2 regions of the Streptomyces sp. NBC_00057 genome follow, and region 2 is predicted to be linked to the other one. Evidence: riboswitches for the same ligand, from Rfam matches in the RefSeq annotation. Region 2 holds a riboswitch; the other holds the start of a gene.
The links. Region 2 has a riboswitch for S-adenosylmethionine ahead of thrC (threonine synthase). Riboswitches for the same ligand answer to the same signal wherever they lie in the genome.
Positions count from the first base shown of each region.

Region 1: it holds a riboswitch for S-adenosylmethionine, as region 2 does, so the genes downstream of both, OG953_RS31200 (aminotransferase class V-fold PLP-dependent enzyme) here and thrC (threonine synthase) in region 2, are expected to answer to the same signal.

Region 1 covers NZ_CP108256.1:6,620,235-6,629,195, forward strand. Annotated here, with positions in the region: gene OG953_RS31180 (c-type cytochrome) at 1-165, shown strand, start outside; gene OG953_RS31185 (Rieske 2Fe-2S domain-containing protein) at 162-1,214, shown strand; gene OG953_RS31190 (cytochrome bc complex cytochrome b subunit) at 1,211-2,836, shown strand; gene trpD (anthranilate phosphoribosyltransferase) at 2,962-4,026, shown strand; SAM riboswitch class IV at 4,110-4,227, shown strand; gene OG953_RS31200 (aminotransferase class V-fold PLP-dependent enzyme) at 4,402-5,853, shown strand; gene OG953_RS31205 (Lrp/AsnC family transcriptional regulator) at 5,934-6,215, opposite strand; gene OG953_RS31210 (rhomboid family intramembrane serine protease) at 6,212-6,964, opposite strand; gene OG953_RS31215 (hypothetical protein) at 7,126-7,368, shown strand; gene OG953_RS31220 (NYN domain-containing protein) at 7,406-8,767, shown strand.
Region 2 covers NZ_CP108256.1:4,141,858-4,150,818, reverse strand. Annotated here, with positions in the region: gene otsB (trehalose-phosphatase) at 126-1,004, shown strand; gene OG953_RS19370 (trehalose-6-phosphate synthase) at 1,010-2,401, opposite strand; gene OG953_RS19365 (glucosyl-3-phosphoglycerate synthase) at 2,456-3,406, opposite strand; SAM riboswitch class I at 3,560-3,686, shown strand; gene thrC (threonine synthase) at 3,704-5,005, shown strand; gene OG953_RS19355 (MoaD/ThiS family protein) at 5,035-5,313, shown strand; gene OG953_RS19350 (cold-shock protein) at 5,736-5,942, shown strand; gene groL (chaperonin GroEL) at 6,262-7,884, shown strand; gene OG953_RS19340 (esterase/lipase family protein) at 8,067-8,961, opposite strand, start outside.

The DNA.
Region 1 (8,961 bases), 2.5 Mb from region 2:
GTCCAGACCGTGAACAGCGGCCAGTCGGAGAACCCGGGTGGTCTGAAGCTGGGCGGCCTGGGGCCGGTCAGTGAGGGGCTGTTCGCCTGGATCTTCGGGCTCGGCGCACTGATCGCAGTTGCCATTTGGGTCGCGGCCCACACCGCTAAGGCCAAGAAGTCATGAGTAGCCAAGAGATTCCAGAAGAGAACCTGCCCGCTGAGCAGGGCACCGCGCACGGCGCGGTAGAGGTCGCGGACGACCCGTTCGCCGACCCGGGGCTGCCGGCCCACAAGCCGCGCATCCAGGACATCGACGAACGGGCCGCGAAGCGCTCCGAGCGCGCCGTCGCGTTCATGTTCACGCTGTCCATGCTGGCGACGGTCGGCTTCATCGCCTCGTACGTCATCTTCCCGGTCGACAAGATCGTGTACATCTGGCCCTTCGGCCACGTGAGCGCGCTCAACTTCTCCCTGGGTCTGACCCTGGGCGTGGCCCTCTTCACGATCGGCGCCGGCGCCGTCCACTGGGCGCGCACGCTGATGTCCGACGTGGAGGTCGCCGACGACCGGCACGCCATCGAGGCGACGCCGGAGGTCAAGGCGAAGGTCCTGGCCGACTTCGCGGCCGGTGCCGAGGAGTCCGCGTTCGGACGGCGCAAGCTGATCCGCAACACCATGTTCGGCGCGCTGGCCCTGGTGCCGCTCTCCGGCGTGGTGCTGCTGCGCGACCTCGGTCCGCTGCCGGAGAAGAAGCTCCGCAACACCCTGTGGGCCAAGGGCAAGCAGCTCATCAACATGAACACGATGGAGCCGCTGCGTCCCGAGGACGTCGCCGTCGGTTCGCTGACCTTCGCCATGCCCGAGGGCCTGGAGGAGGACGCGCACGACTTCCAGAACCAGATGGCCAAGGCCGCGCTGATGATCATCCGCATCGAGCCGGACAACATCAAGGACAAGCGCGAGCGCGAGTGGGCCCACGAGGGAATCGTGGCCTTCTCCAAGATCTGCACCCATGTCGGCTGCCCGATCAGCCTGTACGAGCAGCAGACCCACCACGTGCTCTGCCCGTGCCACCAGTCCACCTTCGACCTCTCCGACGGCGCCCGCGTCATCTTCGGTCCGGCCGGTCACGCCCTTCCGCAGCTGCGGATCGGTGTGAACGCCGAGGGCAACCTCGAAGCGCTCGGTGACTTCGAAGAGCCCGTCGGTCCTGCATTCTGGGAGCGCGGATGAGTACTGCGACCGACACACAGCGCAAGGCGCCCGCCGGTGAGCGGGTGGCCGACTGGGCGGACGGACGCCTGGGGATCTACTCCCTGGCCAAGTCCAACATGCGCAAGATCTTCCCGGACCACTGGTCCTTCATGCTCGGTGAGATCGCCCTCTACAGCTTCATCATCATCATCCTCACGGGTGTGTATCTGACGCTGTTCTTCGACCCGAGCATGAGCGAGGTCGTGTACCACGGCTCGTACGAGCCGATGCAGGGCATCCGGATGTCCGCGGCCTATGCCTCGACGCTGGACATCAGCTTCGACGTCCGCGGTGGTCTGCTGGTCCGCCAGATCCACCACTGGGCCGCGCTGATCTTCCTGGCCGGCATGTTCGTGCACATGATGCGCGTCTTCTTCACGGGTGCGTTCCGCAAGCCGCGTGAGATCAACTGGCTGTTCGGCTTCCTGCTGTTCGTGCTGGGCATGTTCACCGGCTTCACCGGCTACTCGCTCCCGGACGACCTGCTGTCCGGTACGGGTGTCCGCTTCACCCAGGGCGCGATCCTGTCGATGCCGATCGTCGGCACGTACATCTCGATGTTCCTGTTCGGCGGAGAGTTCCCCGGTCACGACTTCATCGGCCGGTTCTACTCGATCCACATCCTGCTGCTGCCGGGCATCATGCTCGGTCTGCTGGTGGCGCACCTGATCCTGGTCTTCTACCACAAGCACACGCAGTTCGCGGGTCCCGGCCGCACCAACAAGAACGTCGTCGGCATGCCGCTGCTGCCGGTGTACATGGCGAAGGCCGGTGGCTTCTTCTTCCTGGTCTTCGGCATCATCGCCATCATCGCGGCCATCGCCTCGATCAACCCGATCTGGAACATCGGCCCGTACCGCCCGGACCAGGTCTCCACCGGCGCCCAGCCCGACTGGTACATGGGCTTCGCCGAGGGGCTGATCCGAGTGATGCCTGGCTGGGAGATCAACCTCTGGGGCCACACGCTCGTCCTGGGGGTGTTCATTCCGCTGATGGCCTTCGGACTGGTACTCGCGATCATCGCGGTCTACCCGTTCATCGAGTCCTGGATCACCGGGGACAAGCGCGAGCACCACATCCTGGACCGCCCGCGCAACGCTCCGACCCGGACTGCCTTCGGCGTCGCCTGGATCACCGAGTACGTCGTCGTCTTCATCGGTGGTGCCAACGACCTGTGGGCCACGCACTTCCACCTGTCGCTGAACGCCATCTCCTGGTTCGTCCGGATCTTCATCTTCGTGGGCCCGGTCATCGCGTTCATCGTCACCAGGCGGATCTGCCTCGGCCTCCAGCGCCGCGACAAGGAGAAGGTGCTGCACGGGCGCGAGTCCGGCATCATCAAGCGCCTGCCGCACGGTGAGTTCGTCGAGATCCACGAGCCGCTCGGCCCCGAGCAGCTGCACACGCTCACCGCGCACGAGCAGTACAAGCCGGTCGAGATCGGCCCGACGGTCGACGAGAACGGTGTCGAGCGCAAGGTGCCCGTACTGCAGAAGCTGCGGGCCAGGCTCAGCAAGGGCTACTACGGCGAGGACAACCAGATCGCCAAGCCCACCACCGAGGAGTACAAGGAGATCACCAGCGGCCACGGTCACCACTGATCGCCTGAACTGATCGCCACAGCAGGAGCCCCGTCCATCCGATGGACGGGGCTCTTCGCTGTCCGTGGCGCTCGATAGGGTGGGGGCAACCCCTTTTATCGGCTGTGGACCCCCAGGAGCGGACCATGAACGTTGTGACCCCGGTCGGCGGCGACAGCGTGGCGGACCGTTCCTGGCCCGGCGTGCTGAACCCGCTGCTGCGCGGCGAGAACCTGACCGCGGACGACACCGCATGGGCGATGGACCGCATCATGAGCGGTGAGGCGACCGATGTGCAGATCGCCGGTTTCGCGGTGGCCCTGCGCGCCAAGGGCGAAACGGTCGACGAGGTGTCCGGCCTGGTGAGCGCGATGTACGAGCACGCCAACACGATCCACGTACCGGGTCGCACGGTTGACATCGTCGGCACCGGCGGCGACCTCGCCAAGACGGTCAACATTTCCACGATGTCGGCGATCGTCATCGCGGGTACCGGCGCCAAGGTCGTCAAGCACGGCAACCGCGCCTCCTCGTCGGCGAGCGGTTCCTCCGATGTGCTGGAAAGGCTCGGCGTCAATCTGGAGCTCAGCGCGCAGCGGGTCGTCGAGGTCGCCGAGGAGGCGGGCATCACCTTCTGCTTCGCGGTGAAGTTCCACCCCGCCCTGCGCTACGCCGCCAAGGCCCGCAAGGAGCTCGGCGCCCCGACGACGTTCAACATCCTCGGGCCGCTCACCAACCCGGCCAAGGTGCGCTCCCAGGCCATCGGCGTCGCCGACCTGCGGATGGCGCCCATCGTCGCCGGTGTCCTCGCCGAGCGCGGCAATTCGGCGCTGGTCTTCCGCGGCGACGACGGCCTGGACGAGCTGGCGACCACCGCGACCTCACGCGTCTGGGTGGTCCGGGACGGAACGGTGCGCGAGGAGGCGTTCGACCCGCGCGACGTCGGTCTGGAGCTGGTGCCGGCACAGGCGCTGCGTGGCGCCGACGCCTCGTACAACGCGGATGTGGCCCGTCGGGTACTGGCCGGCGAGCGAGGGCCCGTACGGGAGGCCGTGCTGCTCAACTCGGCAGCGGCACTGGTCGCGCTGGACCCGACGGACGGCACGCTGAACGAGCAGCTCGCCGCAGGAATCGCGAAGGCCGCCGAGTCCATCGACTCGGGGGCGGCCCGGCAGGCGCTGGAGCGCTGGGTGGCGGTCAGCAACGCCTGACCGGACGGAATATGACGCAGGGCGCGGTCCAGATCTTGGACCGCGCCTTGCGCGTCGACGCACGTATGGCAGGATGCTGGGCAGGTCATGAGTGACAGCGACTACGGCCCCGGCCCGCTGTCCGGCAACCCTCCGTCCGTGGCGGGGTGCCCCGGGTGAAGACCAGGCCGCAGGCAGCGAGGTCTGCGGCAAGCGCGGGCCCCTCGGCATCTGTGAATGCCAGCCCCCGGGGTCCTGGTCCCTAGGGAGTCTCTTGTGAGCAAGCGAATGCGATAGGGCTTATCGGCCCTTCTCCGCACACCCTTTTCACTTTCTGCTGCGCTGCCGCGTATCCGCCGGCGCATGTAATTCGCCTGCCTGTTACGGGAGTTCGCCATGTCTGTCTTCACCGCTGCCGCCGACCAGTCGCTTTGTGCCCCTCTGTCGGTTCTGGGCAAGGATGTAACGGTTCCGCTGGTCACGGGTGGCGAAGTCACGTACGCCGCTCTCGACTACGCCGCAAGCGCCCCGGCCCTGCAGCGCGTCTGGGACGACGTCGCCGCGTACGCCCCGTACTACGGCAGTGTCCACCGCGGCGCCGGGTACCTCTCGCAGCTCTCCACGGACCTCTTCGAGAACAGCCGCGCGACCGTCGCGGAGTTCCTCGGCTGCCGCGCCGACGATCAGGTGATCTTCACCCGCTCGACCACCGACTCCCTCAACCTGCTGGCCGCCGTCGTCCCCGCCGACTGCCAGGTCTTCGTGTACGAGACCGAGCATCATGCCTCGCTGTTGCCGTGGCGCGACGCCCGGGTGACCTACCTGAACGCCCCGCGTACCCCGGCCCAGGCCGTCGAGACGCTGGAGCGGGCGCTCGCCGACCGCGACCCTTCCCCAAGCTCTCAACTCCGTTCGAGCAGGGGAGGCCCCATTGCCCCCGCGCTGGTCTGCGTCACCGGCGCCTCCAACGTCACCGGCGAACTGTGGCCGGTCAAGGAGCTGGCGGCCGCCGCGCACGCCCACGGTGCCAGGATCGTGCTGGACGCCGCGCAGCTCGCCCCGCACCACCCCGTCGACATCGCCGAGCTGGACGTCGACTGGGTCGCCTTCTCCGGACACAAGCTGTACGCGCCATTCGGCTCGGGTGTGCTTGCGGGTCGCGCCGACTGGCTGCAGGACGCCGAGCCGTACCTGGCCGGTGGCGGCGCCTCCCGGAAGGTCGCCCGGCGCACCGACGGCGGTGTGGACGTGGAGTGGCACTCCACCGCCGCCCGGCACGAGGCCGGTTCGCCCAACGTCATCGGCGTCTACTCCATCGCCTCCGCCTGCAGGGCGCTGACCGAGGCAGGCTTCGACAACCTGGTCACCCGGGAGCAGCACCTCGTCACCGCGGTCCGGGCCGGACTCGCCGGCGTCCCCGAGGTCAAGGTGCTCTCGCTGTTCGGCGACGACGCCCCGCGGGTCGGCGTCATCTCCTTCGTGGTGGAGGGCTGGAACAGCTCGCACTTCGCGGCCGCGCTCTCCGCCGAATACGGCATCGGGGTCCGCGACGGACTGTTCTGCGCCCACCCGCTGGTCCGCACCCTGCTGGGCAGCGACCCGCAGGAGGCCGGCGAGTGCGGCGCGCCCGAGGCCGAGCCGGGCGAGCTCCCCCGGTCTCGAACGGACTCGACCGGGGGAACCCCCTTGCTCAACGCGATCCGGGTGAGCTTCGGCGCCGGTACGCCGGACGAGCACATCGAGCGATTCGTTCGCGCGGTCAAGGAACTGGTGAGCAAGGGCGCCCAGTGGAAGTACCGCACCGAGGAAGGCCGCTGCGTCCCGGACCGGGGCGCAGCGCAGCTCTGACGGGCGCGCAACACTTCGGCGGGGGACGGGCGCGACTGCCCGTCCCCCGCCGAAGTGCTACGCCGTAATAAGGGGCGTACCTACGCGTCGAGGCCGATGGCGAAGGCGGCCTCCAGGTCGTGCTGCGAGTACGTACGGAAGGCCACATGCGTGTCGGTGGCCTCGACGCCGGGGATCTTGCTGATCCGGCCGGGGATGACGTCCGCCAGATCGTCGTGCTTGGCCACCCGGACCATGGCGATCAGGTCGTACGTACCGGTGACCGAGAAGACCTCGCTGACGCTGTCCAGCGCTGCGATGGCCTCGGCGATCTCGGGAATCCGGTCCACGCTGGTTTTGATGAGCACGATCGCGGTGATCACGGCTGGCTTTCTCCCTCGGTGGCCGTGGCTGGAGTCTTCACTCTATCCGTACGCCGGTAACGCCCCCAGGCGTAGAGGAAGCCGAGGACGAAGCCGACCACATGGGCCAGATAGGCCACGCCGGGGCCCCCGCTGCCCGCGCCCTGGACCGCCAGCCACTGCAGGACGAACCAGAAGATCAGCACGATCCAGGCGGGGAAGCGCAGCGGCAGGAAGAAGAGGAACGGGAACAGACTGGTGACCCGGGCCCTGGGGAACAGGTAGAGGAATGCCCCCAGTACCGCCGAGATCGCCCCCGACGCACCGACGAGTGTCTGGTCGGACGTGGCGTGCGCGGCCGCATAGGCGACCAGAGCGAGATAGCCGCAGCCGAGATAGAAGAAGGTGAACTCGGCATGGCCCATGCGCTCCTCGGTCATCGCCCCGAACACGTACAGGAAGAGCATGTTGCCGAGCAGATGCAGCCAGCTGCCGTGCACGAAGAGGGCGGTGAGCGGGGTGAGCAGGGCGCGTGCGGAGCCGTCCCACAGCTCGCTCGGGATCACGCCCCAGCGTTCGAAATACCCGGCCTGGGCGGCGAGCAGGGCGTCGGCGGTGCCGTAGGGCGGGTTGAAGCCGGAGAGCGGACTGATCAGGAAGATCAGGCAGCACAGGGTGATCAGGGCATAGGTCACGGGCGGTCCGCCCGAGGTGACCGTCCGTAGGAGTCCACTGGTTAATCTGGCGGCCGCAGCCCGCCGATCGATCATGAACAGAGCATGACGCAAGCGGAGGGAACGGGACAGACCGCCTCGCCGTGTCGGGGGGACGTGGCGAGGCCGTAGGGTTACGGCAGGACATCCGCAGTTCGACGGCGCACCGCGAGATCCTTGAAGCAGGCAGCACGAGGCTCGACGAAAGAGGACGCACGATGACGACGGTTCCCCAGCCGACCGACGGGACCCGCTGGCGCTGCACGCTCTGCGGAAACCTCACACGGTTCGACGTGACGCGTTCCTCCAAGGTCATTGAATACGTCCATCTCGACCTGGCCGGGGAGTCCACCGTCGAGGAACGCGAGGTGGTCAGTGAGACCATCGAGTCGGTGCGCTGCCGTTGGTGCAACGCGGTGGATCAGATCGAACTGGTGGACAGGCCGGGTGCCGACTCCTGACGGGGCCGTGCGGACAGACAATTTGGGGTGACGGATGGTGGAGCAGCCCGCTAGCGGCGCCGAGTCGGCCGAGGCGGCCGACGACGCCGTCGAGGCGCTCGACCGCCCGCTGCCCGAAGGTGTACGGCGACGGGTCGTCGCGCTGGTCTCGGACGCGTTCGGCGACCTGACGGTCACCGAACTGCCGGCCCAGCTGAGGCAGTACGCCCGCTTCACCCCGACCCGGCGCGCCAAGTTCGCCGGGAACGCGATGGCGGCCGCCCTGGAGAGCGACGCGCTGTTCCGGCAGCGCATCGGCGAACGGCTCAAGGAGGAGCAGCCGGAGCTGACGGCCGCGCTGGAGGCCGGTTCGCCGCCCGCCGCCGCCGACCCCGTCGATGTGGCCGCCGCGGCCTATGTGCTGCGCCCGGCCGGCTGGGTGAAGCTGGTCACCTCCGCCGGCGAGGAGGCTCAACGGGCCGACGCCGAGCGCGCCGACGAGGAGAGCCGCCGCGAGCTGGAACGGCTGCGCGAGGAACTCGCTCAGGCCCGCTCCCAGACGAAGAGCGAGACCGAACGGCTTCGCGGCGAGCTGGACGCGGCCCGCAAGGAAGCCGAATCCCTTCAGCGCAAACTGCGCAGTGTCGTCAACGAGGTCAAGCGCGGCGAGGCCGCGCTGCGCCGCAGCCGGGCCGAGACCGACGCCGTACGCTCCGAGGCGGCCGCCCAGGTCTCCGCGGCCGAGAGCGAGACCCGCCGGCTCAAGGCGCGGCTCGGTGAGGCCGAGGCGTCCGTCGAGGCGGGCCGCAGGGCCGCCAGGGAGGGCCGCTCGGTCGAGGACATGCGGCTGCGGCTGCTGCTGGACACGGTGCTCGACGCGGCGAGCGGGCTCCGTCGCGAACTGGCCCTGCCGCCCTCCTCGATCCGTCCCGCCGACAGTGTCGACGCGGTTGAGCCGGGCCGGATGTCGCCCAAGGACATTGCCGCCAGGGCCCTTTCGGAGACCGATCCGGCCCTGCTCGACCAGTTGCTCGCGCTGCCGCAGGCGCATCTGATCGTGGACGGCTACAACGTCACCAAGACCGGCTATCCGCAGTTGCCGCTGGAGAAGCAGCGGCTGAGGCTGCTGGGCGGTCTCGCGGTCCTCGCGGCGCAGACCGGCGCCGAGATGACCTGTGTCTTCGACGGGGCCGAACTGGCCGCACCGGTGCTGCTCGCACCGCCGCGCGGGGTCCGGGTGCTGTTCAGCAAGCCCGGTGTGACCGCCGATGAGCTCATCCGTCAGCTGGCGCGCGCCGAACCGCCGGGCCGGCCGGTCGTGGTGGTCTCCACCGACCGCGAAGTCGCCGACGGTGTGGCGAAGTCGGGCGCCAGGCCCGTTGCGTCCGCCTTGCTCCTGAAGCGCCTTTCGCGCGTCTAGTGACACTTGTCGGGACTCGGCGGAAATCAGGGAACGGACCGTCAAGTCGCCGCTACACCCCGTGTGTCGTGGGTAAAGAAGTGCTTCCTGTGACGAGATTTTTCCTGTGAGGATTTGAACTGATCACAAGTTGGTCACTAGGGTCGGGCCTCGAACCTTCGCACGGTTGATCACCCATCCGGGGTGACTGCGAA
Region 2 (8,961 bases):
CTTATGCGTTCGATGTTTCAGGCTTGCGTGGTAGTCAGCCGCTGCGTGTCCGCGGCACCACGGACACCGCCCCTGTGCCGCGCCGCCCATGGCTGTGCCCGGCGGTACGCCTATAGGCTCGCCCCATGGGCAGCAACCCGCACGCACCCACGCCGAGCGAAACCCCGTCCGAGCTCCCCGCCCCCACCACCCCACCCGGCCGAGAAGCCCTCGCCACGATCCTCGCGCGCCCCGACCGTGCCGTCATCGCACTCGATTTCGACGGGACCCTCGCCGACATCGTCCCGGACCCGGAACAGGCCCGCGCCCACCCCGGTGCCGTCGACGCACTCGTCGCGCTCGCCCCGAAAGTGGCGTCCGTCGCCGTGATCACCGGCCGCCCGGCCGGCGTCGCGGTCAGGCACGGCGGCTTCGCCGGAGTGCGGGGACTGGACCACCTCGTCGTCCTCGGCCACTACGGCACCGAACGCTGGGACGCCGTGTCCGGCACCGTCCGCACCCCCGTCCCGCACCCCGGCGTCGCCGCGGTCCGCGCCGAACTCCCGGGAGTGCTCGACCGGTTCGACGCGTGGCACGGCACCTGGATCGAGGAGAAGGGCCAGGCGCTCGCCGTCCACACCCGCCGTTCCGCCGACCCGCAGGCCGCGTTCGACGCCCTGCGCGACCCCCTCGGCGAGCTCGCCGCCCGGCACGGACTGATCGTCGAACCGGGCCGCCTGGTCCTGGAGTTGCGCCCGCCGGGCATGGACAAGGGCGTGGCGCTCGCACAGTACGTACGGGAGACCGACGCCGAGTCCGTCCTGTACGCGGGCGACGACCTGGGCGACCTCGCCGCGTACGCCGCCGTGGAGAAGCTCCGCACCGAGGGCCCCGACGGCATCCCGGGCCTGCTGGTCTGCAGCGGCAGCGCCGAAGTGCCCGAACTGGCCGAACGCGCGGATCTGCTGCTGAACGGCCCCGGAGCCGTCGTCGGCTTCCTGGCGGCCCTGGCCGAACGGATCTGACCGGCTCACTCCTGCCGCAGCGCGTCCAGCTGGTCCAGGAACCACTGCTGGGGCGGCAGCGCCACCGCCGCCGCGGCCAGCCGCTCCGTGCGCGCGGCCCGTTCGTCGTCCGCCATCGTCAGAGCCTCGTGCAGCGCCGCCGCCGTCGCGGACACGTCGTACGGGTTCACCACGACCGCGTCGCCGCCCAGCTCCTCGTACGCCCCCGCCTCCCGCGACAGCACCAGCGCGCAGCCGTGGTCGGAGACGACAGGGACCTCCTTGGCGACCAGGTTCATGCCGTCGCGGATCGGGTTGACGAGCGCCACATCGGCCAGCCGGTACGCGGCGAGCGAGCGGGCGAAGTCGTCCTTGACGTGGAGCACGACCGGCGTCCAGCCCGCCGTGCCGTACCCGGCGTTGATGTCGTCGGCGAGCTGCCGCACCTCGGCCGTGTAGTCGCGGTACACCGCCAGGTCCTGCCGCGAGGGGTACGCGAAGGCGACATGGACGACGCGCTCGCGCCATTCGGGCCGCTCGTCGAGGAGCGCGCGGTAGGCGAGCAGGCCGCGCACGATGTTCTTGGACAGTTCCGTTCGGTCCACTCGTACGATCGTCCTCCGCCCCGGGCCGACCTGCTCCCGCAGCGCCGCCATCCGCTCGTCCACGTCCGCCTCGTGCGCGCGCCCACGCAGGAAGTCCGCGTCCGCGCCGAGCCCGTGCACCCCGATCCTGGTCCGCCCGGTGCCGCCCAGGATCTCCGTACAGCAGCCGATGAACGCGTCCGCCCAGCGCCGGGTCAGGAAGGCAGCCCGGTCCGCGCCCAGGATGCCGTGCAGCAGCTGCTCGGCGATGTCGTCGGGGAGCAGACGGAAGTAGTCGACGGGCGCCCACGGGGTGTGCGAGAAGTGGCCGATCCGCAGGTCGGGGCGGAGCTCGCGGAGCATGCCGGGCACCAGCGCCAGGTGGTAGTCCTGCACCAGCACCGCCGCACCCCGGCCCGCCTCCTCGGCGAGCGCCTCGGCGAAGGCCCGGTTGTACGTCTCGAACGACGCCCACTGCCGCCGGAACTCCGCGTCGAAGACCGGCTCCAGCGGCGTCTGGTACAGCATGTGGTGGACGAACCAGAGCACCGAGTTCGCGATGCCGTTGTACGCGTCCTCGTGGACGGCCGCGTCGATGTCGAGCATGCGTACGCCCTGCTCGCCGACCCCGCGCCGGACCGCCTCCCGGTCCCCGTCACCGAGCGCGGCGCACACCCACAGTTTGTCCTTGACGGCACTCAGCCCCGAGACGAGCCCGCCGCCGCCGCGCTTCGTGTCGAGCGATCCGTCCGTGGCGAGGGTGTACGACACCGGGCCGCGGTTGGACGCAACGAGGACCTGGGCAGCGGACTGGGCTTCGTACTCGGAGACCATGTTGCGGAATCTAGCCAGATCACGAACCGCCCAAACGTGCGAAGTCAGGCCACGTCAGGCCGCCCGGCGCGAAACGTACTCCTCGATCTCGCGCATCGGGGGCCGCTCCTCGGTGTCCACCGCATGGGTGCGCGGTACGAAGCCGTCCTCGCCGCGCTCGAACTGCGTGAGCGAAGGCCGCACCAAGTGGCCCCGGGACAACCGGAGTTGAGCGGTCCGGTAGATCGCCGCCGCCATCCGGCCGAGCGCCTGCCCGTCCTGGTGACGGTGTTTGCGCACCCCTACGTCGACCTGGGCCAGCGCGTCCAGACCCACCGTGTGCAGCGCATCGACCAGGAGGCCCAGTTCCACTCCGTAGCCGACAGGGAAGGGCAGCCGTTCGAGGAGGGAGCGGCGTACGGCGTACTCCCCGCCCAGCGGCTGGACGAAACCGGCCAGCTGCGGCCAGTGCAGATTGAGTAGCGGACGGGCCACCAGTTCGGTGACGCGACCACCCTGACCTGCGGTGTCACCGAAGGGGCGGTCGTACATCGCCTTCACGAACTGCACGTTCGGGTCGGTCAGCAGCGGGCCGACGATGCCGGAGACGAAGTCCGCCGAGAAGTCCTTCAGATCGGCGTCGATGAAGCAGACGATCTCACCGCCGGTCACCAGGAGCGACCGCCACAGCACCTCGCCCTTGCCGGGCACGGCGGGTATCCGGGGGAGTATCTCGTCCCGGTGCACCACCCGGGCACCGGCCTCCCGGGCCACCTTCGCGGTGGCGTCCGTGGAACCGGAATCGATCACCACGAGCTCGTCGACCAGCTGGACCTTCTCCATCAGCTCACGCCGGATCGTCGCGACGATCCGGCCGACCGTCGCCTCCTCGTTCAGCGCGGGCAGTACGACGCTCACGCACCCGCGGTGCGGATCCCTGGCCTTGGCGGCCAGGAGGCGGTCCAGCGGGCGGTCGGCGGCCGACCAGGAACGCCTGGCCAGCCAGCGTTCGACCTCTTCCAGCACGGTCGATACTCCCTGTATGTGATCCATCTCGCGGTTCGGACGACTATCTCAACTCTCCGGTGCTTCGGTTACAGTCTTGAACAACGCGGATGGCCGTCGCATGTCGGGGTCAGTCCGCCAATAAATGCCTGGATCGATGATCCGGTGCCACAGCGCTCATCCAGAGGGACTGAGGGAACGGCCCGTTGAAGTCCCGGCAACCCTCCTGCCGACCGCGAGGTCAGGTGGGGAAGGTGCCAATTCCGTCTCGTGGCGAAATGCGTCGCGAGGAAGATGAGGAGAAAGGGCCTCGCCATCATGGCTGCGCAGACCGTTGCAGTAAGCACCGATTCTTCCGCCGAAGCCGTCGACCTCGGACCCGCTGCGGTGCTTTCCTGCCGCGAGTGCGGCGAGCGTTTCGAGCTCGGCCCCATTTTCGCCTGCGCGTCCTGTTTCGGGCCGCTCGAAGTGGCGTACGACCTGCCGAGCGGCTCCCCCGACGAGCTGAAGAAGCGCATCGAGGCCGGACCCAACAACATCTGGCGTTACGCGCCGCTGCTGCCGGTCCCCGCCGATGTCGCGGACAAGCCCAACATCAACCCCGGTTTCACCAAGCTGGTCAAGGCCGACAACCTCGCCCGCGAGCTGGGCGTCACCGGCGGCCTGTACGTCAAGGACGACTCCGGCAACCCGACGCACTCCTTCAAGGACCGCGTCGTCGCCATTGCCGTCGAGGCCGCCCGCGCCTTCGGTTTCACCACCCTCTCCTGCTCCTCCACCGGCAACCTCGCCGGTGCGGTGGGCGCCGCCGCCGCCCGCGCCGGCTTCCGCTCCTGCGTGTTCATCCCGCACGACCTGGAGCAGGGCAAGGTCGTCATGGCCGCGGTGTACGGCGGTGAGCTGGTCGGCATCGAGGGCAACTACGACGACGTCAACCGCTTCTGCTCGGAACTCATCGGCGACCCGCTCGGCGAGGGCTGGGGCTTCGTCAACGTCAACCTGCGCCCGTACTACGGCGAGGGCTCCAAGACCCTGGCGTACGAGATCTGCGAGCAGCTCGGCTGGCAGCTGCCCGACCAGATCGTCATCCCGATCGCGTCCGGATCGCAGCTCACGAAGATCGACAAGGGTCTGCAGGAGCTGATCAAGCTCGGTCTCGTCGAGGACAAGCCGTACAAGATCTTCGGCGCCCAGGCCGAAGGCTGCTCCCCGGTCTCCACCGCCTTCAAGGCCGGTCACGACGTCGTGCGGCCCCAGAAGCCGAACACCATCGCCAAGTCCCTGGCGATCGGCAACCCGGCCGACGGCCCGTACGTCCTGGACATCGCCCGCCGCACCGGCGGCGCGGTCGAGGACGTCGACGACGAGCAGGTCGTCGACGCGATCAAGCTGCTGGCGCGCACCGAGGGCATCTTCGCGGAGACGGCGGGCGGGGTGACGGTCGGCGTGACGAAGAAGCTCATCGAGGCCGGTCTGCTCGACCCGACGCTGACCACCGTCGTCCTCAACACAGGTGACGGCCTCAAGACCCTGGACGCGGTGGCCGCCACCTCGCAGGCGACCGCGACGATCCGCCCGAGCCTGGACGCGTTCCGCGCCGCCGGCCTCGCCACCAGCTGACCACCCGAGACCGAAGAAAGGCACCCCTCATGAGCGTCAAGGTCCGCATCCCCACCATCCTCCGCACCTACACGGGCGGCCGGGCCGAGGTCCCGGCCGAGGGCTCGACCCTCTCCCAGGTCATCGAGTCCCTGGAGCAGAACCACCCCGGCATCGCCGCCCGCGTCCTGGACGACCAGGGCAAGCTGCGCCGCTTCGTGAACGTGTACGTCAACGACGACGACGTGCGCTTCGAGGGCGGCCTGGAGGCGGCGACGCCGGACGGCGCGGGTATCTCGATCATCCCGGCAGTCGCAGGCGGCTGCTGACCGTCCGTCCGACTTCACGGCGTTATCGGAATTGCCCCCTCTGCGAGAGAAGCGGAGGGGGCAATTCTGTATGGTTGAGCGCGGTACAGTGTGGGAAGTCCCCCCAGCTGCCCGTGCCGCCCGCATATGAGAATGCGCCCGGCCGCGACAAGAAGCAGCCAAAGTGTTCGATCTCCTTGCGCCATAAGTCACCTTTGCCCGGCCCGACTTGCCCTGGAATCTCATGAATCCCTCATGTTCGGGCGTTCGGCGCTGCCCAGAATTCTCGTCCGATTGACCTGTTGCAGAGGGCAGTTGGGCAGATACATTCGGCCGCGGTCGACGCGTTCCGGCGCACGCACCCTCTCCTGTCGGGGGGTGGGTTCTGACCCGGGTCCGCGAAGTGCGGTCCTGTGCAAGGGCCAGTAATAGGGGAGTTAGGCATGGCTCAGGGCACCGTCAAGTGGTTCAACGCGGAGAAGGGGTACGGCTTCATCGCGGTCGACGGTGGTGCGGATGTTTTCGTCCACTACAGCGCGATCCAGATGGACGGGTACCGCACCCTCGAAGAGGGTCAGCGAGTTGAATTCGAGATCTCGCAGGGCCAGAAGGGGCCGCAGGCGGACATGGTCAAGCTCGCCGTCGGCTGAGCTCGACGCGGTCGGCCAACGACACTACTCACGCACGGAGGGCCTGTACCCCAGGGGTACGGGCCCTCCGCGCGTCCGCGTCCGCAGCCACCCGGGAGTGGCTGTCGTTGTCCACATCCCGAGGGAGACGCTTGCACTCCAGGGGGTCGAGTGCTAATCATTGGCGTTAGCACTCTCCAGGTGAGAGTGACAGAATTTGGACCGGGCCGGTGAGGCCCGCAGGTCCGGTGGGGCAAGGAACCACCGGTCACGCAGGCCGTCCGTCGCGGGCGCCACTCGGTCCGGAGAAATCCACCCCTGTCCGGGAGGACCACTTCACATGGCCAAGATCATCGCGTTCGACGAGGAGGCCCGGCGCGGTCTCGAGCGCGGCATGAACCAGCTCGCCGACGCCGTCAAGGTCACCCTTGGCCCCAAGGGTCGCAACGTCGTCCTTGAGAAGAAGTGGGGCGCCCCCACGATCACCAACGATGGTGTTTCCATCGCCAAGGAGATCGAGCTGGAGGACCCGTACGAGAAGATCGGTGCGGAGCTGGTCAAGGAGGTCGCCAAGAAGACGGACGACGTCGCCGGCGACGGTACGACCACCGCCACCGTTCTCGCCCAGGCTCTCGTCCGTGAGGGCCTTCGCAATGTCGCCGCGGGTGCCAACCCGATGGCCCTCAAGCGGGGCATCGAGAAGGCCGTCGAGGCCGTCTCCGCCGCCCTCCTGGAGCAGGCCAAGGACGTGGAGACCAAGGAGCAGATCGCTTCGACCGCCTCCATCTCCGCCGCCGACACCCAGATCGGCGAGCTCATCGCCGAGGCCATGGACAAGGTCGGCAAGGAAGGCGTCATCACCGTCGAGGAGTCCCAGACCTTCGGTCTGGAGCTGGAGCTCACCGAGGGTATGCGCTTCGACAAGGGCTACATCTCGGCGTACTTCGCCACCGACATGGAGCGCATGGAGTCGTCCCTCGACGACCCGTACATCCTGATCGTGAACTCCAAGGTCAGCAACGTGAAGGACCTCCTTCCGCTGCTGGAGAAGGTCATGCAGTCCGGCAAGCCGCTGCTGATCATCGCCGAGGACGTCGAGGGCGAGGCCCTGTCGACCCTGGTCGTCAACAAGATCCGTGGCACCTTCAAGTCCGTCGCCGTCAAGGCCCCGGGCTTCGGTGACCGCCGCAAGGCCATGCTCGGCGACATCGCCATCCTCACCGGTGGCACCGTCATCTCCGAGGAGGTCGGCCTCAAGCTGGAGAACGCCGGTCTCGACCTGCTCGGCCGCGCCCGCAAGGTCGTCATCACCAAGGACGAGACCACGATCGTCGACGGTGCCGGTGACAGCGACCAGGTTCAGGGTCGCGTCAACCAGATCCGTGCCGAGATCGAGAACTCCGACTCGGACTACGACCGCGAGAAGCTCCAGGAGCGCCTCGCGAAGCTGGCCGGCGGCGTGGCCGTCATCAAGGCCGGTGCCGCGACCGAGGTCGAGCTCAAGGAGCGCAAGCACCGCATCGAGGACGCGGTGCGCAACGCCAAGGCCGCCGTCGAGGAGGGCATCGTCGCCGGTGGTGGCGTGGCTCTGCTCCAGGCCTCGGCCGTCTTCGAGAAGCTGGACCTCTCGGGTGACGAGGCGACCGGCGCCAACGCCGTCAAGCTGGCGCTGGAGGCCCCGCTCAAGCAGATCGCCGTCAACGGTGGTCTCGAGGGTGGCGTCGTCGTCGAGAAGGTGCGCAACCTGCCGATCGGTCACGGTCTGAACGCCGCGACCGGCGAGTACGTCGACATGATCGCCGAGGGCATTCTCGACCCGGCGAAGGTCACGCGCTCCGCCCTGCAGAACGCCGCGTCCATCGCCGCGCTGTTCCTCACCACCGAGGCCGTCATCGCCGACAAGCCGGAGAAGGCCTCTGCGGCCGCTCCGGGCGGCATGCCGGGCGGTGACATGGACTTCTGATCCTGACGGATCGGTAGTTCCTGTACAGCTTTGCCGCATCGACCCCCGGGACCAGCAGGTCCCGGGGGTCGATGTCGTTTCCGTACGGGGCGGGGCGGTGGACGCGCCCACGATGCCCGCCGGAGCACCGTGGGCGCGTGATACCCCGCACGACGGGACTGCGGAACCAAGGGGCCGCGGAACTACGGAAGCCGGTCGAGGAGCCAGGTGCAGAGCTCCTCCGTCACGAGGGTGTGCCCCTCGTTGTGGGACGCGAGCTTGAACTCGTCGAGCGCACTGGCATTCGGCGGGAGTGCGGAGATGTCCTTGTACAGCTCCTCGTCCGTGTCCAGATCGCCGACGTCGACCGCGCTGACAGCGGGCACGAAGCAGTGCGAGCGGATACGTACGTCGGTCTTGAACCCGAGGAGGGGGTTGAGGGCGTTGAGCCCGTCGGCGAGGATGCCGAACCCTTCCAGCGAGCCGCCGGGTGCGCCGTCGATCGACGGGAGTCCGGACGTATGCACCTGGTTGGTCTTCAGCGTCACCACCCGCAGCTTCGCGACGAGTTCGTTGTCGCCCGGGGCCTGGGCGTAGAGCTTGGTGCCCACGACCGACAGGCCCTTGCCCTCCAGGGCCAGTTCGCCGGCCTGCACGTCGGTGCCGGTGCCGTCGGCCACGCCGTTGGCGACACCGATCAGCCGCGGCCGGCGCGGCCATTGGCCGGTGGCCTCCATCTCCGCCAGGAACGTGGCGCGCTCGTCGCTCTGGTCCGGCGTCCCGTCCCACTTCTCGATGTGCTGCCACAGCAGCTGACGTGCGGCCGGGCTGTTGATCTGGTCGGAGAACCGGCTGTCGAGATCCTTGATGTAGTGCGCGAACGCCTGCAGGGCGATCGGGATCCAGGCGCCGCGGTGCGGGCTGTCGTACGAGAAGTAGAGAGAGGTCTGGTGGTCGATGCCCTGGCTCTCCATCTTGGCCAGCGCGTGCCGGGTGACGAGCCCGCCCATGCTGAACCCGCCGACGGCCAGCGGCGCGTCGCCCTGCCGCTCCGCGATGGCGTGCAGGATCGCGGCCTGCGCGGTCCGGGAGTTGTCC